DNA from 3 places in the Rhodoligotrophos defluvii genome. Region 1 is predicted to be linked to each of the others. Evidence: predicted binding sites of a transcription regulator. Region 1 holds the regulator's gene; each other region holds the start of a gene.

The links. The regulator LexA, encoded in region 1, represses DNA repair genes until DNA is damaged. The targets are predictions, from matches to a motif close to TGTTCNNNNTGTGTTCNG.
Region 2: E4P09_RS00515 (DNA recombination protein RmuC) is a predicted target of LexA. The motif match lies at 7,441-7,458, and genes of this name have one in related genera.
Region 3: E4P09_RS09140 (single-stranded DNA-binding protein) is a predicted target of LexA. The motif match lies at 2,735-2,752, and genes of this name have one in related genera.

What each region holds. Positions count from the first base shown of each region.
Region 1 covers NZ_SZZM01000007.1:117,540-127,262, forward strand. Annotated here, with positions in the region: gene E4P09_RS23120 (aldehyde dehydrogenase) at 1-1,344, opposite strand, end outside; gene otsB (trehalose-phosphatase) at 1,556-2,509, shown strand; gene E4P09_RS23130 (alpha,alpha-trehalose-phosphate synthase (UDP-forming)) at 2,446-3,876, opposite strand; gene recA (recombinase RecA) at 4,481-5,554, shown strand; gene lexA (transcriptional repressor LexA) at 5,994-6,701, shown strand; gene E4P09_RS23145 (hypothetical protein) at 7,378-8,043, opposite strand; gene E4P09_RS23150 (50S ribosomal protein L11 methyltransferase) at 8,639-9,535, shown strand; gene E4P09_RS23155 (DUF1127 domain-containing protein) at 9,630-9,723, opposite strand, start outside.
Region 2 covers NZ_SZZM01000001.1:104,487-114,209, forward strand. Annotated here, with positions in the region: gene E4P09_RS00475 (HdeD family acid-resistance protein) at 7-543, shown strand; gene E4P09_RS00480 (malonyl-CoA decarboxylase) at 693-2,045, shown strand; gene E4P09_RS00485 (pyridoxal phosphate-dependent aminotransferase) at 2,135-3,349, opposite strand; gene E4P09_RS00490 (NAD(P)-dependent oxidoreductase) at 3,364-4,230, opposite strand; gene E4P09_RS00495 (SDR family oxidoreductase) at 4,367-5,110, shown strand; gene E4P09_RS00500 (NifU family protein) at 5,293-5,850, shown strand; gene fmt (methionyl-tRNA formyltransferase) at 5,864-6,790, opposite strand; gene def (peptide deformylase) at 6,829-7,347, opposite strand; gene E4P09_RS00515 (DNA recombination protein RmuC) at 7,492-8,664, shown strand; gene E4P09_RS00520 (AmpG family muropeptide MFS transporter) at 8,886-9,723, shown strand, end outside.
Region 3 covers NZ_SZZM01000002.1:1,371-11,093, forward strand. Annotated here, with positions in the region: gene E4P09_RS09130 (isovaleryl-CoA dehydrogenase) at 151-1,323, opposite strand; gene E4P09_RS09135 (hypothetical protein) at 1,419-1,847, opposite strand; gene E4P09_RS09140 (single-stranded DNA-binding protein) at 2,148-2,624, opposite strand; gene uvrA (excinuclease ABC subunit UvrA) at 3,096-6,005, shown strand; gene E4P09_RS09150 (type 1 glutamine amidotransferase domain-containing protein) at 6,089-6,670, shown strand; gene E4P09_RS09155 (DUF805 domain-containing protein) at 6,843-7,184, opposite strand; gene E4P09_RS09160 (sulfate/molybdate ABC transporter ATP-binding protein) at 7,400-8,452, opposite strand; gene cysW (sulfate ABC transporter permease subunit CysW) at 8,563-9,444, opposite strand; gene cysT (sulfate ABC transporter permease subunit CysT) at 9,431-9,723, opposite strand, start outside.

The sequences.
Region 1 (9,723 bases):
GTGGGCGGTGGACAGATCCTTGGTCCAGATGCTGGCGGCCAGCCCATAGATGCTGTCGTTGGCAATCTCGATCGCCTCGTCGATGCTGCGGATCGGCATGACCGCTGCGACCGGCCCGAAGATCTCCTCCCGGGCGATGGTCATCTGGTTCTTCACGCCAGTGAACAGGGTAGGGGCCACATAGGCGCCCTTTTCCAGGCTCTGGGGCACGCCACCGCCGAATTCGAGCTTGGCGCCTTCCTGCTTGCCCTTCTCGATATAGCCCAGCACGCGCTGCTGCTGCTCGCGGGTGACCAGCGGACCCATGGTGGTGGAGGGGTCGAGCGGGTCGCCGGGCTGGAACGCCGTCTTGCTCTTCTCGACGAAGCGCTGGACGAACTCGTCATAGAGCTTGTGGTCGACCAGCAGACGCGAGCCCGCGTTGCACACCTCGCCCTGATTTCCATAGATGCCGTTGACGGCATAAGTCACCGCACGGTCGAGATCCGGCGTATCCGCCATGATGATCTGCGGGGTCTTGCCGCCGCATTCGGTTGTGACGCGCTTCATGTTCGATTGGCCGGCATAGACCAGCATAAGCTTGCCGACCTCGACCGAGCCGGTGAACGCGATCTTGTCCACATCCATGTGCAGGGCGAGGGCCTTGCCGGCCTCGTGCCCCAGCCCCTGGACCACGTTGAACACGCCGGCCGGCCCGCCCGCTTCCATGAACAGCTTGGCCATCAGCGAAGCGCTGTGAGGTGATTGCTCCGCGGGCTTCAGCACCACGGTGTTGCCGGCGGCAAGCGCCGGCGCCACCTTCCAGGCGGCCATCAGCAGCGGGTAGTTCCACGGTGTGACGCAGCCGACGACGCCAAGCGGCTGGCGCAGAATGTATTGAAACTCGCTGGCGGCCGTGTTGGTCACCTGCCCATCGATCTTGTCGATGGTCTCTGCGAAGTACTGGAAGGTGAGGGCTGCGCTGGGCACGTCGACATTGAGCATGTCCATGATCGGCTTGCCCATGTCGAGGGTGTCGAGCAGGGCGAATTCCATGGCGTGCTCATTGATGAGCTGGGCATAACGGTAAAGCACGCCCATGCGGTCGCGCGGGGCCATGCGCGACCATACTCCGCTCTTGAAGGCCTTGCGGGCGCTGGCAACCGCCGCATCCACGTCCGCGCCGTCGCTGCGGGTCACGGCTGCCACCACCTCGCCGGTTGCGGGATTGACCTTCTCGAAGGTCTTGCCGCTCTTGGCCGCGACGAACTCGCCGTTGATGAAATTACGCCCCTCGAAGTTGATCTTGCCCGCGTGCGCGGCCCAGGCCGCGCGGTCGAGCTTCTTCACATCTTCCATCAGCATCGCTCGTGTTCCTCCGCCTCCTATCCCGGCCATTGCCGTGGAGTCCTGCGGTATCTTGGCGAAGGGTTTCGGGCCTGTCCAGATCGCGCTCGGTGGTTTTGAACAAACGTTCAACGGCGATCGACGGTGGCGGGTGCACCTGTAAGGGGTTTTCAGGTAGGATCGCCGCGCTTGGCAGGGGAACCACACGAGGCGGCAGCAGTTCAAACCGATGATGGCAGTATCCGCAGCAGACCACAGTGTTTTCGACGAATCCGGATCGATCGGGCTCCGGCGCGAGCCGGATTGGGCCTTGTTCCTCGATCTGGACGGCACCCTGTTCGAGCTGGCCCCCCGGCCGGAAGACGTGAAGGGCGACCCGGCGCTATGCGGGATGCTGACCGATCTCGCCGCATCGTTCGATGGCGCGCTGGCTGTCGTCAGCGGGCGCACGCTCGAGAGCATCGATACCTTGCTCGCGCCGTGTCGACTGCCTGCTGCTGGACTGCACGGGCTCGAGCGGCGCAATGTGCAGGGCGATCTCGAGGAGCTGCCGGTCGACTATGACGCGTTGGCTGCCGTGAAGGACGAGTTGCGCCGTTTCGCCGAGCGCCATCCCGGGGTGCTGCTGGAAGACAAGGGCAAGGCCATCGGCATGCATTACCGCCTGGTGCCGCATCTCGGCCTCGAAGTGCTGGATGCCGTGACCAGGGTGGTCGCACCGTTCACGTCATCGCTCGGGCTGCAGCCGGGCAAGATGGTGGTGGAGATCAAGCCGCGCGGTGCAAGCAAGGGCACCGCGATTTCCTGCTTCTTGGCCGAGCCGCCGTTCAAGGGCCGGCGGCCGCTGGTTGCGGGCGATGACATCACCGACGAAGATGCTTTCGCTCTGGCGCGCAGCTTTGGCGGTATTGCGCTGCGGGTCGGCGACCCGCAGCGGACACTGGCGGATGAACGCGTGCCCAGCGTCGCGGCATTCCGGGCGTGGCTTGCAAGCCTTATCGTTCCGCAGCCCGAGGGCAGAGCCCCAGCGCCTCCGGCAGCATCTGCCCAGGCAGCGTCTGCCCAGGCAGCGTCTGGTAAGGCAGTATCTGCCGAGGCTGCGTCTGCGCCGGCGGCGCGTCAGGGGGCGATCGCGATGGCGCCTGATGCGGCGGGCACGAAGGGCGGCACGGCCGGCTCCTGAGAGCGGCTGACCAGGGCGCGGGTGAAGTTCGCCCGCCACGTGTCGAGATCATTCTGCTTCAGCTTGTCCATCAGCGCCCGATGGCGCGCGATCCGCTCGCTGAGGCTCATATCGAGCGCCTGGCGAATGGCGCAGGACGTCGCTGCAGGATCATGGGGATTGACCAGCAGAGCCGCATCAAGCTCCTTGGCCGCACCGGCCATGGACGACAGCACCAGCACGCCTGGGTCGCGGGGATCCTGGCAGGCGACATATTCCTTGGCAACGAGGTTCATGCCGTCACGCAGCGGCGTCACCAGGCCCACATTGGCGGCACGGTAGAAGCCGAACAGGGTCGACTGGGCGAAGGACTTGCGCAGGTATTTGATCGGCACGCCATCGAGGCCGGCATATTGTCCGTTGAGGCGCCCGATCGCCTCTTCGACCGCCTTCTGCAGCCGACGATAGGCGGGAATCTGGTCGCGGGTGGGGGGCGCGATCTGGAGGAAGCTCACATCGTTGAGCCGCTCGGGGAAGCGCTTGAGGAAGTGGTCAATGGCCGCGATACGCTGCAGAATGCCCTTGGTGTAATCCAACCGGTCGACGCTGATCACCAGGGCGCGCCCGTCCAGGCTTTTGAGCAGGCTCTGGGTCTGGAGCATTCCGGCGGCCCGGGCTGCGTCGGCGGCAATCTTGCGCGCATCGATGCTGATGGGAAAGGCGGTGACCCGCAGCCGCGTTTTCCCGGCGCGCGATTCCTCGCCCATGAAATTGAGCTGCAAAACCCGGCGCAGGAATTCGCGCATGCACTGGGCATCATCATCGGTTTGGGTGCCGATCAGATCATAAGCCGCCAAGGCCTCCGCAATGTCGCTGTGCACGGGAAGGGCCGATATGATCTGCCAGGGCGGGAAGGGCGTGTGCAGGAAGAAACCGATGCGGTGGTGAGCGCCCATGGCCCGCAGATGGCTGCCGAGGGGGAACAGCTGGTAATCGTGGACCCAGATCACGTCATCGGGCCGCAACAGCCGCATCAGCTCCACGGCGAAGCGCTCGTTCACCCGCTGATATGCCTCGTAATCGGCCTGATGGAAATCCATGAGATCGGTGCGATAATGCAGGAGCGGCCACAATGCACCGTTGGAGAAGCCTGTATAGAACCTTTGAAACTCGTTGCGCTGGAGGTCGACGGTGGCGCGGATGATCGGCCCGTGCACCTCGCGCCGCGGCGGGCCGGGCTCGCCGTCGACTGTGTCGCCGCTCCAGCCGAACCAGATGCCGCCCTGATCCTCCAATGCCGATTTGAGCGCTGTCGCTAGTCCTCCGGTATTCGCCTCATTCTGACCAAATCGTGCAACGCGGTTGGAGACGACAATGAGACGAGGCATCTGCTTTGTTCCGTTATTCTCGTGTAGTGGGCGGAGAGCTGACGCGTAAACGGCTTTTCGATCAGAAAGTTCCATACTCCTTAGCAAACATTTACCGGGACCACTCTTCTTTTGCGATGCAGCATAAATAATCCGTAACCTAGACGCAAGACCCCCGCTGGCCGCCGAGACGCCTCGTTTTGGACTTGGTTTGGCCACCGACCATCTTTGGGGGAATCATGGGGACTGCGCAAACACTAAAAAGTTGTATTACGGGGATATTCACCGTATAAAGGTTGTGGTTGCGCCGTCTCAACGGTGCAGCGGCCTGGATCTGGTCCATTGCCGCCAAGCATCTCCGCCCCTCCCGGCTCCGCCGATGGTGCGGAGAGGGGTCGGGTGCCGCGCTTCTCTCTCCCCACTGGCGTCTGATTGTACTTGCAGCGCCCCTCGAACCGGCACCCGACCCCGTTCACGGGATTTCCACAAGAACCACCCATCCCATGGGAGCTGCTCCGGCGAAGGGACTTGTCAACAGAACAAAAATGAAACAAAATGCGTACACTTGCGGGGTGCACGCGGTTCCGTTGCGCGGCACAGACGCATGTGAAATAAGGAGCGCCAGATGTCGAGACCAGAATTACGGGTGATCGAGAGCGGGGCGATGGACAAGCAAAAGGCGCTCGAAGCGGCCCTCGGACAGATCGAGCGGCATTTCGGCAAGGGCTCCGTCATGAAGCTCGGGCAGGGCGACAAGGCGGTGGAGACCGAAGCCGTCTCGACCGGCTCGCTGGGGCTCGACATCGCGCTCGGCATCGGCGGCCTGCCGCGGGGCCGGGTGATCGAGATCTTCGGACCGGAATCGTCGGGCAAGACCACGCTCGCGCTTCACACGGTCGCCGAGGCGCAGAAGCGCGGCGGCATTTGTGCGTTCATCGACGCCGAGCATGCGCTTGATCCGGTCTATGCGCGCAAGCTGGGGGTCAATCTCGACGAGTTGCTGATTTCGCAGCCGGATACGGGCGAGCAGGCGCTGGAGATCGCCGATACGCTGGTGCGCTCGGGCGCCATCGAGGTCCTGGTCATCGATTCGGTCGCCGCGCTCACGCCCAAGGCCGAGCTCGACGGCGAAATGGGCGAAAGCCTGCCCGGTCTGCAGGCACGTCTGATGAGTCAGGCGCTGCGCAAGCTCACGGGCTCGATTTCCAAGTCCAATTGCATGGTGATCTTCATCAATCAGATTCGGATGAAGATCGGCGTCATGTTCGGCAATCCCGAGACCACCACGGGCGGCAACGCGCTCAAGTTCTACGCCTCGGTGCGTCTGGATATCCGCCGGATCGGCGCGATCAAAGACCGGGACAGCGTGGTGGGGAACCAGACTCGGGTAAAGGTGGTCAAGAACAAGGTGGCGCCGCCGTTCAAGCAGGTGGAGTTCGACATCATGTATGGCGAGGGCATTTCCAAGACGGGCGAATTGCTCGATCTCGGTGTCACCGCCGGCATCATCGAGAAGTCCGGCTCCTGGTTCTCCTATAATTCGGAGCGAATCGGGCAGGGGCGGGAGAACGCCAAGAGTTTTCTAAAGGCCAACCCGGACATTGCGGCGCAGATCGAGCAGGCAATCCGGAGCAATGCGGGGCTGGTGGCGAGCTCGCTCTTGCGGGGCGAGGAGAGCGACGCGGTCGATCTCGATTGAGCAGCCCGCCCGGGCTTGGGGCTGTTGCCGATCACGCCGGTCCAAGCGGCGGGATGATGCTCGTGAGGTCGGGTGCTGCCGTGCGGGCGCCCCCGATCGTGGTTGTGTTTCGGTCGTTGGTTGCTCATGTCACGACCGCCGGTCTTTTCGGGCCGACCGGCGTCGGGCGGATGCTGATCGGCTCCGGACGGTTCGGCTCGATCTCTTGCGACATGCCGATGGTTGACCCGCCCGCCCCTTATTGCGGATCTCCCTGTGCTGGGGCCGCCAGACCGTGGGCGGGATTGGGCAGCTTTCAAGGCTTCGAGCCTGCAAATTTACGCCGCCTTAACCTTGCCGAACATATATAGAACGCGTATAAGGGTTTCGTCTTTGTTCTCTTTCGAGTCGGCGGCCGTTTTCAAATCGTTCGCCGCTCGCCAGCCGGGATTGGCCTGATATGCTGACGCGCAAGCAACACGAGCTTCTGATGTTCATTCACGAGCGCCTCAAGGAAGCTGGTGTGCCGCCTTCGTTCGAGGAGATGAAGGAGGCGCTGGACCTGCGGTCCAAATCCGGCATTCACCGCCTGATCACCGCTCTGGAAGAGCGGGGCTTCATTCGCCGTTTGCCGCACCGGGCACGGGCGCTCGAAGTTGTCCGGCTGCCTGATAGCCATGCGGGCAGCCTGGGTTCGTCTGCACCCAAGCGCTTCAGCCCCAATGTGATCGAAGGATCTCTGGGGAAGGTGCGCCCCACGGCGGGCGGCGACAAGGACTCGCTGACCCCGGCCATCGTTCCGGTCATGGGGCGCATCGCGGCCGGCGTGCCGGTCGATGCGATTCAGGATCATACCCACAACATCGCCGTGCCGCCCGATCTCTTGGGAAGCGGCGAGCATTTCGCCTTAGAAGTCAGAGGCGATTCCATGGTCGATGCGGGTATACTGGAGGGTGACACGGTTCTTATCCGGCGCGCCGATCACGCCAATAACGGCGAGATCGTGGTTGCTCTGGTGGACCGGGAGGAGGCGACCCTCAAGCGGCTTCGGCGCAAGGGCGATTCCATCGCTCTGGAAGCCGCGAACCCGGCCTATGAGACCCGCATTTTCGGCCCCGACCGGGTGCGTATCCAGGGCAAGCTCGTCGCGCTGATCCGGCGGTATTAGGGCTGGGGATTGCCGCATTATGAGCTTTGGGGCGTGCGATGCCTTGTGCTCAAGGGAGGTAGCGAGATACCGCTGGCTTTCCGTCATGGCCTCTGTGTGGACTGCCGCGCGCGGCAGTGACGCAAGTTGCTGGTGTCGTTGGAAAAAAGGTCATGGCTTGGCTCCGCTGGGCCGTCAGGGCCAAAGCAGACACTGATGCGGGCTGCCGAGCAGCCTTCACAGTCCGCCCGTCGTATTCAACTCCCCGAGCGCAATCGAGAGGTGTGAGTCCGGCTCCATTAGGGAAGGGGCGCGGGGCCATCCCCACGCTCCTCAATTCGACGGGGCGTGGTCATTGGGGTGATCACCAGGCAAGGCCAACGATCTGCGCCAGGGAACCGGAGATCCACGAGGGGAACGCGGACACTGGTTTTCGGAGAAGGACTACGCCCAACGCGGGATTCGCAGGATTGGAGCGGGATGGCGGTTCAACGAACCATCATCCCGTTCTAGAGCTGTTCCGCTTTTCTTTGAATCGCGGAACCGCTTCAGGTTCTTGCTTGGTCGCATTTTCTTCACGCGAACCGGCATCCCCTTCGCTCGAGAATGCTTTGGGAATTGATCCCGGAGGGGAACAGGCAATTTGGGGAACGCGGGTCGCGAGCGCACCACGCGGGGTCACGCCGCCAATCGAGGCTCAGGCGAGAACCAGGAGATCCGACGTTCCCTCGGCGGCGTGAGCGGAATGAAATTCGCCATGGGTCTCCTCGCGGAGGTCACTCTCGTCGTTCTGCTTGGGCGTGCGGACGCGGCTTGCAAGGGCCATCGCCGAACAAGGGCGGCCGATGGCGTGAAGGCCGTCGCAAATCTTCTTAAGCAGGGCGGGATTGATCGGCAATTCGAGATGGGGATGATAGACAGGCATCCGCTCGGTGCTTTCATGTGCCGTCGCAGGCTGGGCGGGCAGGTCTGCACTTGTGGTTGCCGCTTCCTGCCGAGCTGTTTCCTCTTCAGGTTCGAGGCCTGACCATAGGACCAGCGCGGAGAGCATGGCCTCCGCAATCCCGGCATCTCCTGCGGATGGCAAAGCCTCGGCCGTCTCGTCTTCTTCGTTTGCGAAAGCCCTGTCGTCGGCGACTGCCAGGATCGCAGGCGCGACGAGCGGCAGCTGCTCGGGAATCGCGTTCTCATGCGATGGTTCCGCCGGGGCAAGCGGAAGCTCGACGGCGGTGGCGGTCTCGTTTGGCGCGCCCACGTGGTCTTGGTCGGCGTCGGAGCCGCCAAACAGGCTGAAGCCGAGCTTTACGAGCAGTCGAATGGGAAAGAACAACTCCGCGGCTGTAGCGAGTTGGTGCATCATCATTTGCGCTCCCGTTTAGGACGGGGGGAGCCAATAACTAGCCATTTGGGCAAGAAGGCGAAGGCATTGGATCGCTCCCATGGCCATGAAAGATGCCACAGGTGCCAAACTACACCCGGAACGCGAAGCCGCGTTGCCGGGCATCAAAGAAAATGATCCCGGCGAACGCGTACAGCCTCCGTGTCCAATCAGATCAACGGCCAGATGTCGATAAAGGGAAGCTTATCCCACATCGGGAGCCCCGGTCCGCATGCGCCGGCATCGCCGGCCGCGGCCTCTTCGGTTTGCCGGCACGATGGTGTTTCATCGGCCGGCGCCGTCGCGCGCCGCCACTCCGTGATGACTCTTCCCAACACTGTGATGGGGATTAAGCCAAGCATAGTTTCGCACTCCACTGAGATTGCCACTGGGCAAAATCTCGGCGGGCGCTGTGGCAACAAGCTGAGCTGAATGCTGCGGAAGCTTGGCATGGCCCAGTTGCGGGCACTCAGCTGTCGCTCTGCTGTGCGGCGCATGCGCCGGGCCGGCAAGCCACATCGCGCTCTTCGAAAGCTTGATCGAGGCCAAACGGCGGGCCATAAGCGCCTCGATGCATGTGTTGACCGTCAGCAATCTGCCATTGGACGAGGCTCATCGGCTGGCCGATGAGATGGACCTGCTCGAGCCGGCCCCAGTTTCGGTGTCGCTGGTGGAGGAGGCGGACGAAGTGTGCTGGCGGGTGGAGGCGCATTTTGCAAGCCCACCGGATACGGCAGACGTTCCCATGCTCGCGGGGCGCCCCTGGTCGCTGGCGCCGCTGCCGCAACGGGACTGGGTGGCGGCGTCCCTAAAGGGCTTGGCCCCCGTGCGGGCCGGCCGATTCTTCGTTCATGGGGCGCATGATCGCGGACGCGCGCCGCCGGGCACAAAGGCGATAGAAATCGAGGCGAGCCTAGCCTTTGGCACCGGCCATCATGGCACGACCAGCGGCTGCCTTGCGGCCCTCGACCAACTTTTGAAAGAGCAGGCGCCGTGCAGCAGATGGCTGAGCCCGGCGCTCGACCTGGGCTGCGGCAGCGGAATTCTCGCCATCGCCTATGCGCAAGCGACCCGCCTGCCCGTGCTCGCCACGGATATCGACCCGGTTGCGGTGGCGCAAGCTTCAGCCAATGCAATCAAATGCAGGGTCGGCCCCCAGCTTGCGGCACGCTGTGCGCCTGGGCTGTCGCACCCGCTCATCCGCAGCCGCGGCCTCTACCGGCTCGTTATGGCGAATATCCTCGCCCAGCCGCTCAAGGCGCTGGCCCCGGGCCTGTGCGCGCTGCTGGCGGCGGGGGGGCGCGTGATCCTCTCTGGCTTCACCCACTCGCAGGAGGCGCGGATTCTCGCCGCCTATCGTCCGCACGGATTGTTGCTGCACCGCAGGATCCGCATCGACGGCTGGTCGACACTGGTGCTTGGCAAGCCCCGCAAACGAACAATGCCCCGAAGCGGTGCTTCGAGGCATTGTCCTTAACCCAGTGTCCGGTCCGCCTGGCGTAAGGTCGCATCGACCGCTCCACCAGACCAGAAACTCAGCGCTGGCGATCCGATACCGTTAGCGGCGGTGCTTAGCGCTGAGCCTCGGTACCCCAGACCATGCGGCGAATATCGCCGCGGTTGAGGCCGATATCGGCCAGGAGCCGGTCGTCCAGCTGGTCGAGC
Region 2 (9,723 bases), on a different contig from region 1:
CTGGCCATGACCACGACAGACTTCACCGGACCGAACCGCAGATGGTTCCTGGCCCTCGGCATCGCCCTGCTGGTGATCGGGTTCCTCGCCATCCTGTTCCCGCTGGTCTTCACCCTTACCGCCCAGATCCTCGTCGGCATGGCCATGCTGGTGGGGGGCATAGCCGTGCTGGTGCATGCGTTCGGCGAACGCAGCTGGAGCGGCCTGTTGTGGGAAATCCTGGTGGGCGCGCTCTACGTGATCGCGGGCCTCTATTTCATCTTCGACCCGCTGGGCGGCATGATCGCCTTCACCATCGCGCTGGCGGCGTTCTTCATCGTGGATGGCGTGTTCCGCATCATCATGGGGGTGAAGGCGCGGCCCCATTCCGGCGCCATATGGGCCATCATCGGCGGCGTCTTGTCCATTCTCCTCGGCATATTGATCTGGAGCGGCCTGCCCGGCTCGGCGACCTGGGCAGTCGGCACCCTGGTCGGCATCAATCTCGCCTTCGCGGGCGCCGCCTTCGTCGCCATGGGCACGTCGGCCTTTGCTCCCAAATAGGCATAGGCCGCGCTGAGCCTGTCACAGTCTCCTGGCAGAGTGGGAGCGGCAATCGGCCCTCCCCTCCGGGAGGCACGAAACTTACGACTTGTCGTTTAGAATAGGCCGTCCGGGAACGGCTGCTGTTTTCCATGGCCAGGACCTATCTCATGAACGTATCTTTCTTCCGCGAGCTGCTGGACAGCATTGTCGATCGCAGCCGCGCTCTCACAGCGCTCACCCTTGGCAACGGCGCCAATGACGATGCCGTCGAGCTGGCGCGGCAGCTGTTGTCGCGCCGGGGCGAGTCATCGGGCGCCATTCTGGCCCAGCAAATCCTCAACGCTTACAGGCGGCTCGATCAGGCCGGCAAGCTCGCCTTCTTCAACATGCTGAGCACCGACTTCATGCCCGACACCAACGCGGTGCTCCAGGCGGCGGAGCGCTTCTCGAAATCGCCGTCGTCGAGCACGCTCAGAGCGCTGAGCACCGCGCTCGATTCTCCGCGCCAGGAGTTCTTCCGCCGGCTGAACTTTGCACCCGGCGGCACGCAGGCGATCGTGCGCATGCGAGAGGACCTGCTGGACCTTCTGAAGGAGCACCCGGATCTCCGGGCGGTCGACGACGATATCGTCCACCTGTTCGGGTCCTGGTTCAACCGCGGCTTCCTGGTGCTGCGGCGCATCGACTGGTCGACCCCCGCCGATATCCTGGAGAAGATCATCCAGTACGAGGCGGTGCACGAGATCAACGGCTGGGATGATCTGAAGCGCCGCCTCGATCCGCATGACCGGCGCTGCTACGCGTTCTTCCACCCGTCCCTGGTGGACGATCCGCTCATCTTCGTCGAGGTCGCCCTGGTGGACGACGTTCCGGGCTCGATCGACGGTCTGATCACGGCCGAGGCGGCGGCCTCGACCGAGGCACCGCGCACGGCAGTCTTCTATTCGATCTCGAACTGCCAGAAGGGCCTTGCCGGCATTTCCTTCGGGAACTTCCTGATCAAGCAGGTGGTCACCGACCTCGCCCGCGAGGTTCCCTCGCTCAGGACCTTCGTGACCCTGTCCCCGGTGCCGGGCTTCCGAGCCTGGCTGGACGGGGAGCGGCGGCGCGAGAGCTCCGAGGTGCTGAGCCCGTCCGAGATCGCCACCCTGGCCGTTCTGGACGAGGAGGGCTGGCATACGGATCCCGAGCGCCTCAAGCTGCTCAAGCCGCTCTTATGCGAGCTGGCCGCTCACTACTTCCTGCGGGAGAAGCGCGCCAACGGCCAGCCGCTCGACCCGGTGGCGCGGTTTCACCTCGGCAACGGCGCCCGTCTCGAGCGGATCAACTGGCCCGGTGACCTTTCGCCCCGCGGCATTGCTCAAGCAGCCGGCCTGATGGTGAACTACCTCTATGACCCCAAGGACATCGAGAAGAACCACGAGGCCTATGCCGAGCACGGCAGGGTGGTCGCCTCCCCGTCCGTCGTGAAGCTTTCGAAGGTGAACCGTTCCAAGCGTCTGCCCGCCCTGGCCAGCTGACACGCGAACCGGTCTGTGCGTCGCGCGAACGCGGCTTAGATCGACCTTGCCCGGCCCGGCCAGCATCTCTCCCAGCCGGGCACGGCGCGCTAACCGCCAACGAAACTGCCGGCCCGGCCAAGCGCGGGGTAGGTCTCGAAGAACTCCTTCATCCGCTCGGCTGCCTGCTGCAGCCGGCTCATGTCGGTCGCATAGGACAGCCTGAGGAAGCCGTTGCCCATATGGCCGAAACTGTCGCCGGCGATGGCGGCCACATGGGCGCGCTCGAGGAGCTTGTCGGTCAGCGCTTCGCTCGGCCAGCCGGTGCCGGTTATATCGGGGAACACATAAAAGGCACCGCCGGGTGTACGGCAATTGACCCCCGGAATATCGTTGAGCGCCCTGACCAAGGTGTCGCGGCGCTCCTGCAGGGTCCGCCGATAGGCATCCAACGCGTCGCGGGGCCCGGTAATGGCGGCCAGCCCGCCGGCCTGGGCGGCGACATTGACGCAGGAATAGGTGGTGGAGATCAGCTTGCGCACGTAAGGCACCAGGCGTGCCGGCCAGATGCCGAAGCCGAGGCGCCAACCGGTCATGGCGAAGGTCTTGCTCCAGCCATCGAGCACGATGGCGCGGTCGCGCAGCTCGGGATAGCCCAAGATGCTGACGAACTCGCCGTTGCCGAACACGAGATGCGCGTAGATCTCATCGCTCAGCACCGCGATATGGGGATGGGCCGCCAGCCCGCGGGCCAGCGCGTCCAGCTGGGCGCGCGCCACCACGCCCCCGGTGGGATTGGCCGGGCTGTTGATGATGATCAGCCGCGTGTTCTCGGTCACGAGGCCCAGCACCTCGTCCGGCTCGAAGGCGAAGTCGTTCTCCTGACGGATCGGATAGGGAATGGCCCGCGCGCCGGACAAGCGGATCGCCTCGCGATAGGGCGGGAAACCGGGATCCGGGTACAGGATCTCGGCCCCTGCCCCGCCGAACAGGGTGGTGGCGAGAAAGAGGGTGACCTTGCCCCCCGGCACGATCACCACCTCGTCGGGGGTGACCGGCGCGCCCAAACGGGTGGCGACGTCGGCCGCGACGGCTTCGCGCAGGCTGTCGATGCCGACGGGGGGCGTATAGCCATGCGGGCCGTCGCGCAGGGCGCGAATGGCGGCCTCAATGACATGCTCGGGCGGTGCGAGGTCCGGCTGGCCGATGCCGAGATTGATGACATCGTTGCCTGCGGCCCTGGACTCAAGCACGCGGTCCAGCACTGCGAACGCACCCTCCTCCACGATACCGGTTGCAAGGACATTGAGCGTGAGTTCGGTCATCCGGCCCCCAATCTTCAGTCGTGCTGATGGAATTCCTCCGCCAGTAACTGGCTGATGAACCGCTGCGGATCGCCCGAAGCGGCCGCCCTAACATAGACGTCGTTTATTGCTTCTGCGAGAGGCGTTGTGCATTGCATCGAACGGATAAGATCGAGCGCGTAGGTGATGTCCTTGCGGGCGTTGGCGACACTGAAGGGATAACCGTCGAAGTCGCCGGTCACCGCCTGATCCATGATCCGGCGCAGGGCCAGCGAGTTGCCTGACCCGCAAAGCATGACGTCATAGAGCTTCTTCCAATCGATACCCGCTTCGCGGGCCAGCCGGAACGTCTCCACGATGACCGCAACGGTGCCGAGCACCTGATAATTGCTGATCAATTTCGCGGTATTGCCGGAACCGGGCGGACCGAACCACGAGATCTCGCGGCAGAAACAGGCCAGCAGGGGCTCAGCGCGCGCGAAATCGTGCTCGGTGGCGCCCACCAGCGCGCCAAGCTGGCCGGCTTTCGATTCCTTCGGTCCGCCGGCCAGCGGCGCGTCGACGAGGGCGATGTGCTTCTCCTTGAGCTGCGCATGCAGCCTGCGGGTCGATTCCGGGTTGGCGGTGGTGGTGTCGATGATCAGCTGGCCTGCGCGCATCTCGCGCCCCATGCTTTCGATCACCGCCTCCACCACGGCGGAGTTGGGCAGACACAGGATAATGGCTTCGCTCTCGGCGGCGAGCGCGGCCGCGTCCTTCCACTCCACGGCGCCGAGGGCGGCCAGCGCCTCGACCGGCTTGCGATTGTGGTGGCCGAGCACATTGAGCTCATGGCCATGCCGCAACAGGTTTTCGGCCATGCCTTGGCCCATCAATCCCACCCCTGCGAATCCAATCCGCATCTGATGCGCTCTCCCTGGCTGAACCCTGTTCTATTGAACTGATCTCGCGGGCGGCTGTCATGCGCCTTCTGCCCAGTCTTGCGCTTTTCCCCAGACGGATTATGCATTTCAGGCGGGAATCGGTCGGGAGAGGAGCATGTCGGGAAGACTTGCGGGCAAGACGGCGTTCATCACGGCCGCCGGGCATGGCATCGGGCGAGCAGCTGCCTCCGCCATGGCGCGGGAAGGCGCGCGCGTGTTCGCCACCGATATCTCGAGCGATGCCCTCGCCTCCCTTGCGGCAGAGCACAGCGAGATCGAGACCTTCGTGCTCGACGTGCTGAAGGCCGAGGATGTGGAGCAGGCGCCGGCGCGGGTTGGCGCGCCCGACATCGTGTTCAATTGCGCCGGCTATGTCCACAACGGCACGATTCTCGAGACGACGGAGGAGCGCTGGGACTTCTCGTTCGATCTCAACGTAAAGAGCCAATTCCGTGTTTTGAAAGCCTTTTTGCCGCTGATGCTGGCGAAGGGCGGAGGCTCGGTCATCAACATGGCATCGGTCGCCTCTTCGGTGAAGGGCGTGCCGAATCGCGCGGTCTACAGCGCCACGAAGGCGGCGGTGATCGGGCTGACCAAGGCGGTGGCAGCGGATTACGTAGCCGAGGGGATCCGCTGCAACGCGATCTGTCCGGGCACGGTGGACACGCCATCGCTGAACGAGCGGATGCGGGCGTCCGGCGACTACGAGGCCGCGCGCAAGGCCTTCATCGCCCGTCAGCCCATGGGCCGGCTGGCCACGGCCGACGAGATCGCGCCGTTGATCATCTATCTCGCCAGCGACGAGTCGCGGTTCGTGACAGGACAGATCCACGTCATCGACGGCGGCTGGGTGATGTGACGGCTGGGCCGGCACGTTGCGCAGAGCGCTATCCCGCCACTCGGGAAAGCGCCTCATTCCAGCCGGCCCGCGCCTGGACTTGGCGGCACCCTAGAACTATTTTAAGCACAGATGTCGTTTCGGCCTCGAGAATCGCGATCTCTTATCGCGATCAAGAGCCGCTTGCCCAAGGACAGTTGCGCATGTTCATCCAGACGGAAGCCACCCCGAACCCGGCCACCATGAAGTTCCTGCCCGGCCGTGCCGTGCTTGCCGGCGAGCCGCGGAACTTCCGCAACGAGGACGAGGCGCAGGTCTCGCCCCTGGCGCGCCGGCTGTTCGAGATCGACGGCGTGACCGGCGTGTTCCTGGCGGACGACTATGTCGCCGTGACAAAGGCCGATGGCGAGTGGCAGCACCTCAAGCCGGCCATTCTCGGCGTGATCATGGAGCATTACCTCTCCGGCCAGCCGGTGCTCGATGAAGGCGCATCAGCGAAGGTGCAAGGGGAGGAATTCTTCGACGATGCGGACGAGGAGATCGTCGAGACCATCAAGGAGCTGCTCGAGACCCGCGTGCAGCCCGCGGTCGCGCAAGACGGGGGCAATATCACCTTCCACGGCTATCGGGACGGCGTGGTGTTCCTGAACATGGAGGGCGCCTGCTCCGGCTGCCCGAGCTCCACCGCCACGCTGAAGCACGGAATCGAGAACCTGCTGCGGCACTTCATTCCGGAAGTGGTCGAGGTGCGGCCGGTCTGACGGCCGCACAGCGTTAGCCGAGCTCGGTTCCTGCGGGGATAGGCGTGCCGCGCAGGAATTCTGCCGTTTCCATGGGCGACTTGCCTTCGCGCTGCACCAGCAGCGGCCTTATGGCACCACTGGCGCAGGCGATGGTCAACGCATCGTCCAGCACCTCGCCCGGCCGCCCCTCCCCGTCCGCCATTTGCACCCGCAGCAGCTTGAGCCGCACCGGCTTGGCCGCCGGATCGAGCATGACCCAAGCGCCGGGATGAGGGGAGAGCCCGTGGATGTGCCGCAGCACGCGGCCAGCCGGCTGGTTCAAGTCGACATGTGCTTCCGCCTTGCCGATCTTCTCCGCGTAGGTCACCCCCTCCGGGCGCTGCGGATTGCAGGCCAGCCCGCCGCGCGACAGGGCGGCGAGCGCGCGCACCATGAGGCTCGCGCCGACCTCTGCGAGCTGGTCGTGCAGGTCGCCGGCCGTGGTTTCGGCGGTGATCGGCACGGTCTCGGTGAGACAGACGGGCCCGGTGTCGAGCCCCGCCTCCATGCGCATGATGGAAATGCCGGTGCGTTCATCGCCGGCCATGATGGCGCGCTGGATGGGGGCGGCGCCCCGCCAGCGCGGCAGAAGCGACGCGTGGATGTTGTAGCAGCCGAGGGCGGGCGCATCGAGCACGGCACGGGGCAGGATGAGGCCATAGGCCACCACGACCGCCGCCTCGGCGCCCGATGCGGCGAAACGGGCTTGCTCGGCCGGATCCCTCAAGCTCTCGGGATGACGAACCGCGAGCCCGCTTGCCTCGGCGAAGGCGTGAACGGGGGACTTGCGCAGGCCCATGCCGCGCCCGGCCGGACGCGGCGGCTGGGTGTACACGGCGGCGATATCGTGCCCCTGGCCGAGGATCTCGTTCAGAGCCGGCACGGAGAAGGCCGGCGTTCCCATGAAGATCAGGCGCATCGGCGGCCCCTCCCCTTCGCCATCGCCAAACGGCGGGGCTAACCCACTTCCTTCAGCCGCCTGGCCTTGGCAAAGCGCTTGAGCAGCCGCTCCCGCTTAAGCCGGGAGAGGTGATCGATGAACAACACGCCGTTGAGGTGATCGAGCTCGTGCTGGACGCAGGTTGCCAGCAGGCCCGAGCAATGCATCTCCTGCTGTACGCCATGACGGTCGAGGAAGCGGATCTTCACCTCCGCGGGGCGCTGCACCAGGTCCTGATATTCGGGAATGGACAGGCAGCCCTCCTCATACTCGGTCAGCGCCTCCGACGACCAGGTGATCTCAGGATTGATGAAGGTGAGCGGCTGAGGCGGCTCCTCGCCCTTGGCCACATCGGCGACGAAGATGCGCAGCGGCATGCCGATCTGGATGGCGGCGAGGCCAACCCCCGGTGCCGCATACATGGTCTCGAACATGTCGTCGACCAATGTCTGGATCTCGTCCGTGACGGCGACGACCGGCTTCGAAACCTCCCGCAGGCGCGAGTCCGGCAATTGAATAATGGTATGAATGCTCATGAAATGACCTCCAGGCCGTCAGATAGGCGACGGGCGCATGCTGGTCAATTGCAACCTGCCGTTTGCCCGGCCAGGTTCAACGGCCAGTCCAAATGTTCACGTTTTGGTCTAGACCTGAGCGCCAGATCTGGTAGGATCGCGGCCATGCTGGACCTAGATCAACCCCTGCTCCTCATGGCCGGGCTGCGTGTAAGCTATATTCATGCGGCCGCGGCGTTCGGCGTGGCGGCGCTTCTGCTGCTCGCCGCCTGCCTGTTCCTGGCATGGCGGGCGGCGCGCCGTGGACGGGAGGCCGAGCAGGCTTCTCTCGCGCGGACGCAGCAGGTGGAGCAGCGGCTGGTGGAGCTTTCGGGCCAGCTGCGCTCGTTCGCCGACATCGTGGCCAGTCGCGAGAGCCATCTGGCGCGGACCCTGGACCAGCGGCTCGATCTGGTGGCGCGCCGCACCGGCGACGGCCTCGGCCAGATCCACGAGCGGCTCGCGGTCATCGACCGCGCCCAGCGCAACATCACCGAGCTCACCTCGAAGGTGGTGAGCCTGCAGGAGATCCTGTCGAACAAGCAGGCGCGCGGCGCTTTCGGCCAGGCGCGGATGGAGGCTATCATCAGGGACGGGTTGCCGATGGGGACCTTTGGTTTTCAGGCGAGCCTGTCCAACGGCACCCGGCCGGACTGCCTGGTCGACCTGCCGGAGACCGGGCGCAAGCTGGTGATCGACGCCAAATTCCCGCTGGAGGCGTTCTCCGCGCTCAAGGCGGCGCGCAGCGAGGGCGAGAGCCGGATGGCGGCGCAGCGCTTGCGGCAGGACGTGGCCAAGCACATCAAGGACATTGCCGGGAAATATCTCATTTCCGGCGAGACGCACGACACGGCGGTGATGTTCGTGCCCTCGGAAGCGATCTATGCGGACCTTTACGAGCATTTCGAGGATGTGATCCAGCAGGCGCATCGCGCCCGGGTGATCATCGCCTCGCCCAATATCCTGATGCTGGTAGTGCAGACGCTGCAAGCCGTATTCAAGGACGTGCGCATGCGCGAGCAGGCGGGGCTGATCAAGGCGGAGGTGGCGGCGATTCTGGATGATGTCGGCCGGCTGCACGACCGGGTGCTGGATCTCAAGAAGCATTTCGGCCAAGCCAATCAGGATATCGAGAAGATCGCCATCTCGGCGGACAAGATCGCCAGGCGCGGGGTGCGGATCGAGCAGATGGAGTTGTCGCCCACCGCAGCCGGGGCTGAGGCCCCCGCCGGAAGCGCCGCAGTGACCGGGCCCTCGCGCATGGGTGCCGCCGGGGCACGGCTTGCAGCGGGGGAGTAGCCTTCCTCGCTAGGCGCTCTGTTCACGCGAGAACGAGGAGCGCGCGTGTTCTGGCACACGGCTTGCTCGGCGGATCAGCGAGATCGCAGTGCGGCCGCCGTCTTGACCGAGCCGGCAAATCGGCCCTGGCCAGACGGTTAAGCAAGGACATCGTGCTCTGGCCTCATTATGGTCATGCCTGAATGATTGCTCTGGCAGGCAAGACAAGGAGCTCCTGTGGAATGAGCGTTAGCGATACGGCGAGAGCAGAGCAATGGGCGCGGTGGCTGAAAAGCTTGCGCGTATATCTCGAACCGCGCGTGCTGATCGTGATGTTCCTCGGCTTCTCGTCCGGGCTGCCGCTGGCTCTGTCCGGCTCGACCCTGGCGATCTGGATGGCCGACCGCGGTGTCGATCTCGGCGCGATCGGCCTGTTCTCGCTGGTCGGCCTGCCCTACACGATCAAGTTCCTGTGGGCGCCGATCGTGGACGCCTGGAAGGTGCCGGTGCTGTCGCGGCTGCTGGGGCGCCGCCGCGGCTGGCTGATCCTGTCGCAGCTCTTGCTGATCTGCACGATCCTATTCCTGGGCAGTCTCGATCCCGTGGCATCGCCCTGGTGGGTGGCTTTGGGCGCGGTGTTGCTGGCTGCGGCCTCCGCCACCCAGGACACGGTGATCGACGCGTTCCGGGTGGAAAGCCTCAGCGTGGACCAGCAGGCCGCCGGCATGGCGGTGTTCGTGCCCGCCTATCGCGTCGGCATGCTGGTTTCCTCCGCCTTCGTCATCGCCCTTGTCGGCTGGCTCGAGGCCAATGGCATCGCGGCGGGCAGCGTCTGGTTCTACGGCTATGCGGCCATGGCCGCTCTCATGGCGGTGGGCATGGGCGCGAGCCTGCTTGCGACCGAACCCCGCGCCTCGGAACAAGCGGAGCAGGCTGCCGAAAACGAGGCGCAGGAGGCCGCGGCCGTCGGCAATCCCGTGCTCAAGCTATGGGGCGCCGCAATCGGCGCCTTCACCGATTTCCTGTCCAAGCCCTATGTGGCGGCCATCCTGCTGTTCGTGCTGCTGTTCAAGTTCTGCG
Region 3 (9,723 bases), on a different contig from region 1:
CCGTCCCGCGCCGACGCGATGCGTGCGTACGGTCTCAGGCGTGCCAAACGCGCCAAGCAACAGCCTGTTTCAACGCCTGCAGGCGCGCGCGATGCAGAGATGCAGAAACACGCGGTGCAGAAACAGACAGGTCCTGCCGGTCTCCTCCCATCAAGCCGATTCCTCGAAGAGCTCGCGGCCGATCAGCATACGGCGGATCTCCGACGTCCCGGCGCCGATCTCGTAGAGCTTGGCGTCGCGCAGCAGGCGGCCCGTCGGATAGTCGTTGATATAGCCGTTGCCGCCGAGGCACTGGATCGCCTCGAGCGCCACCCAGGTTGCCTTTTCCGCCGCGAACAGGATCGCTCCCGCTGCATCCTTCCGGGTGGTCTGCCCCCGATCGCAGGCCCGAGCCACGGCGTAGACATAGGCACGCGCGGCATTCAGGGTGGTGTACATGTCGGCGATCTTGCCCTGGATGAACTGAAATGTCCCGATCGGCTGCCCGAACTGTTTGCGATCGTGCACATAGGGCAGCACCGTATCCAGGCACGCCTGCATGATGCCGAGCGGCCCCGCCGCCAGCACCGCCCGCTCGTAATCGAGGCCCGACATGAGCACGTTGACCCCCTTGCCGACCGCCCCGAGCACATTTTCCTCGGGCACCTCGCAATCTTCGAAGACCAGCTCGCCCGTGTCCGAACCCCGCATTCCCAGCTTGTCGAGTTTCTGCGCCACCCGAAAGCCCTTGCTCGAGGTGTCCACGATGAAGGCGGTGATGCCGCGGGGCCCAGCCGCGGGATCGGTCTTGGCATAGACCACGATCACATCGCCGCCGGGGCCGTTGGTGATCCAGAACTTGGTGCCGTTCAGGATATAGCGGTCACCCCGCTTTTCGGCACGCAGCCGCATCGAGACCACGTCGGATCCCGCGCCGGGCTCGGACATGGCGAGCCCACCGAGATGCTCGCCCGAGATCAGCTTCGGCAGGAACCGGCGCTTCTGCTCGTCCGTGCCGTTCCGGCGGATCTGGTTGATGCAAAGATTGGAGTGGGCGCCGTAGGAAAGCCCGACCGCTGCCGATCCCCGGGAAATCTCCTCCATGGCGACGCAATGCTCGAGATAGCCGAGGCCCGCACCGCCATGCTCCTCCTCGACTGTGATGCCGTGCAACCCGAGCGCGCCGAGCTTGGGCCAGAGATGCCGCGGGAACTCGTTGGTCTGATCGATGGCAGCGGCTATGGGCGCGATCTCGTCCGCCGCGAAGGCGCGAACCGTATCGCGCAGCATGTCGGCTGTGTCGCCCAGCCCGAAATCGAGCGATCGGAAATCGTTGGGACGCATCGTGACCTCCAGACGCGGAAAGCAAGTCTAATCCCGCCTAGCGACCCTCGCCAGCCGTATCAAGCGAAATGAAGATCATCCCCAGGCCGCGGGGCTTAGCGCTTCCTGAACCGCAGATGAGCCTCGCCCTTCTTGTTCAACAGCCCCATGAACCAGCCATCGCCGCGATAGACCTCGCCACATTTGCGATCTCCGCCCGTCCACACCGCGAAGGAGATGCAGAGCTTGTTGCCGCTGATTTCCCATCGTCCGGCATCATACTTGCCGTCCGAGTAACCCTTCAGCCGTCCGTCCGCGTCCGCACCGATGATAAGCGTGCGCCGGTTCTTCCACACGGCCTCGAACTTGCCAGGGAACAGCGCCCTCAGCATCCGGCCGGTCATGGGCTGAGCGGGCAGTGCAGCAGGTGTCGGCTGCGAGCTCGCCCCTGCCCGCCGGTCGGGCGCCTGCGCAGCGGCCTGCCCTGACGACAGCTCTGCTTCCGGCTGTCCGCCGGCTGCCTGCTGAGCCACCGCAGCGTTCATTGGACCAAGCATCAACATGACCAAGAGAACGGCACAGCGCATGCCCAACTCCCATCGTCTCGACAATCGCATGCCAGCCTGAGCACCCAACCCAAACCGACTATGCGCCTGATCGTCCAATGAAAAGGTTAGCAGAAACCAATATGAGGCTTGGGCAACGCGTCTGGGTCGCCCCGTCGCGACCGAAGATCAAAGCCCTCGGCAGATGCGCGCCGTTAGCGTGATCCCCGAACCGAAGGTCCGCGGGTAGCAAAACGTTGGGAACCGGTTTTCGGCAAAGATCAACGCTCAAGCAAAGGATTAGAACGGCACCTCGTCGTCAAGCTCTTCGGAGAAGCTCTGCGCAGGACGGCGCTGGCCGCGATCCATCGGGCCGGAACGGCCGAAGTCGCCGGCAATGTCCTGCACATCCCCTCCCGCTCCCGGTCGACCATCCAGCATCGTCAAAGTCGCGTTGAAACCTTGGAGCACCACCTCGGTGGTGTAGCGGTCATTGCCGTTCTGATCCTGCCATTTCCGGGTCTGCAGCTGCCCTTCCACATAAACCTTGGACCCCTTCTTCAGGTATTGCTCGGCAACCTTGCACAAGCCCTCGCTGAAGATCACGATGTTGTGCCACTCCGTCCGCTCCTTGCGTTCGCCGCTCTGGCGGTCGCGCCAATTCTCCGTCGTCGCCAGGCTGAACGACGCGACCGGGCGACCATCCTTGGTGTGCCGGATTTCGGGATCCTTTCCGAGATTGCCGATGAGGATCACCTTGTTCACCGAACCTGCCATGAGACTTCTCCTTTCGGCACACGTCCTGTTTGCCGCCACCCTAGCGCGCTTGCCGGGCATTCACCACCCCCGGTCCCCTGTTCCCACAGGAAGGCCCCCATCCGCGCATTTGTTTCCTTTTTGTTCTATGACATCCTGCTTCCTCACGCAATGCTTTTCCTGAACGGCATTTTGCGTCTGGGGAAAACTCACACAATCCGCCGTCGTCGGAAGAAACAGGTCGGCGTTTCTTTTGAATGACTTGCATTGTCCCTGCAGCCTGAACTCTCGCGACGCGGCGCCGTCTCCGAAAGGCCGCATTGCCAAAGCCAGGCCGGGCCACTACGTTCCAGCGGCGCAACGGTCGCAACATGCACCATTGACGTCCATCGGGAATTTTGTTCTTGTATTGTTCCAACCGCAATCCGGCGGGCGGAGCGCTGTCAGGGCGACAAGCACGGCCTGTCGTCGCCTTGTGGAAATGTCACACCCATGAGCAACGATCTTGGCCCCTCCTCTTCGCGTAAGGTCCTGTCCATCCAGGGCGCGCGGGAGCACAACCTCAAGAACATCTCGCTCGAGCTTCCGCGCGACAAGCTGATCGTGTTCACCGGGCTGTCGGGTTCCGGCAAGTCGTCCCTCGCTTTCGACACGATCTATGCGGAGGGCCAGCGTCGCTATGTGGAATCGCTGTCGGCCTATGCGCGACAGTTCCTCGAGATGATGCAGAAGCCCGATGTCGATCAGATCGACGGGCTCTCGCCCGCCATCTCCATCGAGCAGAAGACCACCTCGCGCAATCCACGCTCCACCGTCGGCACGGTGACCGAGATTTATGACTATATGCGGCTGCTGTTCGCGCGGGTTGGCATTGCCTATTCCCCCGCGACCGGGCTTCCCATCGAGAGCCAGACCATTTCTCAGATGGTCGACCGCATCCTGGAGATGCCGGAAGGCACACGGCTGTATCTGCTCGCCCCCGTTGTGCGCGGCCGCAAGGGCGAGTACAGGAAAGAGTTGGCGGAGCTGCAGAAGCAGGGTTTCCAGCGGGTCAAGATCGATGGCGAGTTCCATGAGATCGAAGATGCGCCCGCCTTGGACAAGAAGTTCAAGCACGATATCGACGTGGTGGTCGACCGAATCGTCGTGCGCCCGGACATTGCCGGCCGGCTGGCGGACAGCCTGCAGACCGCGCTCGGCCTCGCCGACGGCATCGCCATCGCCGAACATGCGGATGAAAGGGACGAACGGGGCAATCCGCGCCGGGTGACGTTCTCCGAGCGCTTCGCCTGCCCGGTGTCGGGCTTCACCATCGATGAGATCGAGCCGCGGCTCTTCTCCTTCAACAACCCGTATGGCGCCTGCCCGCGCTGCGACGGACTGGGAACGGAACTCAAGTTCGAGGGCGAGCTCGTCGTGCCGGACCCCAGCCTTTCCCTGCGCCGCGGCGCCGTGCTGCCATGGGCGAGAACCGGCAATACCTCCCCTTATTACGTGCAGACCCTCGAGGCCCTCGCCAAGCATTACGGCGTTAGCATGGACACGCCCTGGCAAGAGCTGCCGGAGAGCGTGCGCAATGTGATCCTCTACGGTTCGGCGCCGGAAGAAATCACCTTCGTCTATAATGACGGCGTGCGCAGCTACAAGACCCATAAGGTCTTCGAAGGGGTCGTCACCAATATCGAGCGCCGCTGGCACGAAACGGAATCATCCTGGGTGCGTGAGGAGCTCTCGCGCTTCCAATCGGATCACCCCTGCGAAGCGTGCGGGGGCTATCGCCTGAAGCCACAGGCGCTCGCGGTCAAGATCGCAGGCCTGCATATCGGCCAAGCCACGGAAAAATCCATTCGCGAGGCGCAGGCCTGGTTCGATTCGATCGAGGTCTCGTTCACGCCCAAGCAGCAGGAGATCGCCGGACGCATCCTCAAGGAGATCCGGGAGCGGCTGCGGTTCCTGGTGGACGTGGGTCTGGATTACCTCACGCTCTCGCGCAATTCCGGCACCCTTTCCGGCGGCGAGAGCCAGCGCATCAGGCTGGCGAGCCAGATCGGTTCCGGGCTCACCGGGGTGCTCTATGTGCTCGACGAGCCCTCGATCGGCCTGCATCAGCGCGATAATGCGCGGCTGCTCGACACGCTCAAGCGCCTGCGCGACCTGGGCAACACGGTAATCGTGGTCGAGCATGACGAGGATGCGATCCGCCTGGCCGACCATGTCGTGGATATCGGCCCGGGCGCGGGCGTGCATGGCGGCGAGATCGTGGCCCAGGGCACGCCCGAGCAGGTCATGGCCTCGCCCCATAGCCTCACCGGCCAATATCTCACCGGCATGATGCAGGTTCCCGTGCCGCGCCAGCGGCGCAAGCCGAGCAAGAACAGAATGCTCAAGGTGGTGGGCGCACGCTCGAACAACCTGAAGAATGTGAGCGCTGAAATCCCGCTCGGCCTCTTCACCTGCGTCACCGGCGTCTCGGGCTCCGGCAAGTCGACCTTCACCATCGACACGCTGTACCGCGCAGCCGCGCGCAAGCTGATGAGCAGCCGCGAGCAGCCGGGCGCCCACGACCGGATCGACGGGCTCGAACTGTTGGACAAGATCATCGATATCGACCAGTCGCCGATCGGCCGCACGCCCCGGTCAAATCCGGCCACCTATACCGGCGCCTTCACGCCGATCCGCGAATGGTTTGCCGGCCTGCCCGAGGCAAAGGCCCGCGGTTACCAGCCGGGGCGCTTCTCCTTCAATGTCAAGGGCGGGCGCTGCGAGGCCTGCCAGGGCGACGGTCTGATCAAGATCGAGATGCATTTCCTGCCGGACGTCTATGTCACCTGCGACGTCTGCCACGGGCACCGCTACAACCGCGAGACCCTGGAGGTGAAGTTCAAGGGCAAGTCCATCTCCGATGTGCTCGACATGACGGTGGCCGAGGCGAAGGAGTTCTTCAAGGCCGTGCCGGCCGTGCGCGAGAAGATGGAAACGCTCGACCGCGTCGGTCTTGGCTATATCAAGGTGGGACAGCAGGCCACCACCCTCTCCGGCGGCGAGGCGCAGCGCGTCAAGCTCGCCAAGGAGCTGTCGCGGCGTGCCACAGGCCGCACCTTGTACATTCTGGATGAACCGACCACCGGGCTGCATTTCCATGACGTGGCAAAGCTCCTGGAGGTGCTGCACGAGCTGGTGGAGCAGGGCAACAGCGTGGTGGTCATCGAGCATAATCTCGAGGTGATCAAGACCGCCGACTGGATCATCGATTTAGGTCCCGAGGGCGGCGACGGCGGCGGCGAGGTCGTGGCGGTCGGCACGCCCGAGCAGGTGGCCGCCAGCCCGCGCTCGCACACGGGCAGGTTCCTGAAGGAGGTTCTGCAGCGGCATCGGGCAAGCCGCAGGGCTGCGGCCGAATGACGAGGGCAGGCTCGCCGCGATGTCGGAACCCTGCCCGCGAAGGCTTGTTTCCCAGAGCAATCTCGCAAACTCAGGAGCAAGCCATGCATGACCTTTCAGGCAAGAAGATCGTCATCGTCGCCACCCATGGCTTCGAGCAGTCGGAGCTCGAAGTGCCGCGCGACCGCCTGCGGTCGGCCGGCGCCACGGTGCATGTGGCCTCGCCCGAGGCCGAGAAGATCAAGGGCTGGGATATGAAGGACTGGGGCCGGGAGGTTCCGGTCGATCTCACCGTTGACCAGGTCAAGGCCGACGACTACGACGCCATCGTCATACCCGGCGGCCAGATCAATCCGGATCTGCTGCGGATCAACGAACGAGTCCTGGCGCTGATCCGTGATTTCGACCGCCAGAAGAAGGTGATCGCGGCCGTGTGCCATGGCCCCTGGCTCTTGATCGAGACCGGCATCATCAAGAATCGCAAGGCCACCTCCTACAAGTCGATCAAGACCGACATGCTGAATGCCGGTGCCCAATGGGTCGACCAGCCTGTGGTTACGGACCAGGGCATTATCACCAGCCGCAACCCGGGAGATCTGGAGGCCTTCTCCAACAAGATCGCCGAGGAGATCCTCGAGGGGCGCCACATGCAGCGGCAGAGCGCCTCCTCGCAGGCAGCAGAGTGAGGCCTCGCTCCGGCCAGTCGGCCCCCGGCCAGCCGGGGACCGGCAAGCCGGTAAGGCTGAGGCGCGCGCGTGGCCGCCGCATGAGCAGCGCATGATCCCGAGCCGAAGGCTGGCGGGATGAGGTGGAAAGCACCTGTTCCCTTGACCGGCTTTCGGTTCGCAGAGATGACGCTTACACGCGCCCGAGCGGATCCGGGCCGAATCGGTTCGGCCCGGGGGTGCCTTCGAGCAGCCCGAGATTGATCAGTGCCCAAAGGAAACCGACCACGGGAATGAACAGCAGCAGCACCCACCAGCCGCTCTGGTCGCGGTCGTGGCAGCGCTTGATATGGATGCAGAGGGTCAAGAACAGGAGAACGAGATTGGTGAGATAGGCCAGCAGACCATCGGAGCCAAACAGCAGATAGCCGATGAACGACAGCACGAGCACGGCCAGCATGCCGAGCCACCACAAGGCCCGCCCGATCCGTCCCTGGTAATCGAGCAGCAGAAACTTCCAATCGATCGACGTCATATCCCCTCCGCCAGCGCCACCTTGGAATGCGATCCATTGGCGCTCACCTTCTATAGAACGCAGCGAGAAGCAGCTCGGCCTTTGCCTGGAAGCCTAAGCATTTTTCGAGCGAAGTGGATACCGGTTCGCGTGAAGAAAATGCGACCAAGCAAGACCTTGATCTGCGGTTCCGCGATTCGAAGAAAAGCGGAAATGCTCAAGAGCTTTTCGCCTGCTCACCTCTGCCCCTCGGCGGCAGGGAACAGCGCGACCCGGCTGAAGGTCAGCCCGACCTGCTGGCCGACCCGCAGATTGATCAAGGCCGCAGAGTCCGCTTCCACCACCGACGAGCCGTCGGCCAGCGCGATTTCCGCGCGCCGGAGTGCCCCGTGCCGGCGAATGGCGCGCACCACCCCCGGCAGGTCGCCCGGCGATCTCGGCCCCAGCAGGATGTCTTGCGGGCGCACGAAAACCGTATAGCGCCCGTCCCGGGGCACCTCGACCGGCAGCTTGATCGGCCGCTCATACAGCAGGGCGTCGCCCTTTTCCACCTGGACCACGAATCGGCTCGCCTCGCCGATGAACCCGGCGACGAAGGCGGTTGCGGGCTCGTCATAGATTTCGTCCGGCGTGCCCACCTGCTCGATGCGGCCATTGCTCATGACCACCACCCGATCGGCGAGTTCCAGAGCCTCGTCCTGATCGTGGGTCACGAACACCGTGGTATGGCCGGTCTGGTCATGCAGCTCGCGCAGCCACCGCCTGAGGTCCTTGCGCACCTTGGCATCCAGCGCCCCGAACGGCTCGTCCAGCAGCAGGATGCGCGGCTCGATGGCCAGCGCGCGGGCCAGCGCCACCCGCTGCCGCTGACCGCCCGAGAGCTGCGCCGGATAGCGCTTCTCAAACCCCTCGAGCTGAACAAGGCGGATGAGATTGAGCGCGCGCTCGCGAATGTCCCGCCGTGACGGACGCGTTCCCCCGGGCCTCACCTTGAGGCCGAAGGCGACGTTGTCCAGCACGGTCATATGGCGGAACAGCGCGTAATGCTGGAAGACGAAGCCCACATTGCGTTCCTGCACCGACAAGCGCAGCGCATCCTCGTCCCCGAAGAGAACGCGGCCGCCACTCGGCTCGTCGAGCCCGCCCAGAATGCGCAGCAGCGTGGTCTTGCCGGAACCGGACGGCCCTAGCAGGGCGATGAGCTCGCCCGGCCTGATCGCCAGGGAAACGTCGTGCAGGGCGGGCGTGTCGCCGAACGACTTGCGCACCCCCTCCACGGTCACGGCAATCGGCTGGCCCCACGCGCCGGCAGCCTTCGGCTTCGGCTGCGCGGTGGCTTCTGCCTCGAAGGCGGCAATGAACGGGTTCGCAATCGCATCAGCAGCCATAATGCCCATCCTCAGTGCCGCACCGTGCCCGCCAGCTCGGCAGCAAAGCGCCATTCCAGGAATGTTTTCACCACCAGCGTCACCAGCGCAAGCAAAGCCAGCAGCGAGGCCACCGCAAAGGCCGCCACAAAAGCATACTCGTTGTAAAGGATTTCCACATGCAGCGGCATGGTGTTCGTCTCGCCCCGGATATGGCCCGACACCACCGAAACCGCGCCGAACTCTCCCATCGCCCGCGCATTGCAGAGCAGCACGCCGTAGAGCAGGGCCCATTTTGCGTTGGGAATGGTGATGAACAGAAAGGTCTGCCAGCCCCGCGCGCCCAGGGATAGCGCGGCTTCCTCGTCCTGCTTGCCCTGGTCCTGCATCAGCGGGATCAGCTCGCGGGCAACGAACGGGAAAGTGACGAAGATCGTCGCCAGCACGATGCCCGGCACCGCGAAGATGATGGTGATCCCGTGCTCCTGCAGCCAGGGCCCGAGATAGCCATGGGCCCCGAACAGCAACACGTAGATCATGCCCGAAATCACGGGAGAGACCGAGAACGGCAGGTCGATCAGGGTGGTGAGCAGGCTCTTGCCCTTGAACTCGAACTTGGCGATGGCCCATGAGGCGGCAAGGCCGAAGACGAGATTGGCCGGCACCGCGATGGCGGCCACCAGCAGCGTCAGTCGGATGGCGGCCAGCGTGTCCGGCTCGGTGATCGCCTCCATATAGGCCGCAAGGCCCTGGCGCAGCGCCTCCGCGAACACCAGCACCAGCGGCGCCAGCAGAAACAGCACGAGGAAGGCCACGGCGATGGCGATGGCCAGCAACCTCACCCAGCGCGGTTCGTTGGTGACCCCGGTGCGCCGCGCAGGCGGCGCGGGCAGCGCCGCATCAACCGTGGCCATAGCGCCTCCGCCCATAAGCCTGAACCAGATTGAGCAACAGCAGCGTCCCGAAGGCGATCGCCAGCATGGCCGTGGCGATGGCCGTGGCCCCGGCATAGTCGAATTCCTCGAGCTTGATCGCGATCAGCAGCGGCGCGATTTCCGAGACATAGGGGATGTTGCCGGCAATGAAGATCACCGACCCATATTCGCCCACCGCGCGGGCAAAGGCCAAGGCGAAGCCGGTGAGCAGCGCCGGCAGCAGAGCCGGAAGCACCACGCGCGCGAGGGTCTGGTGGC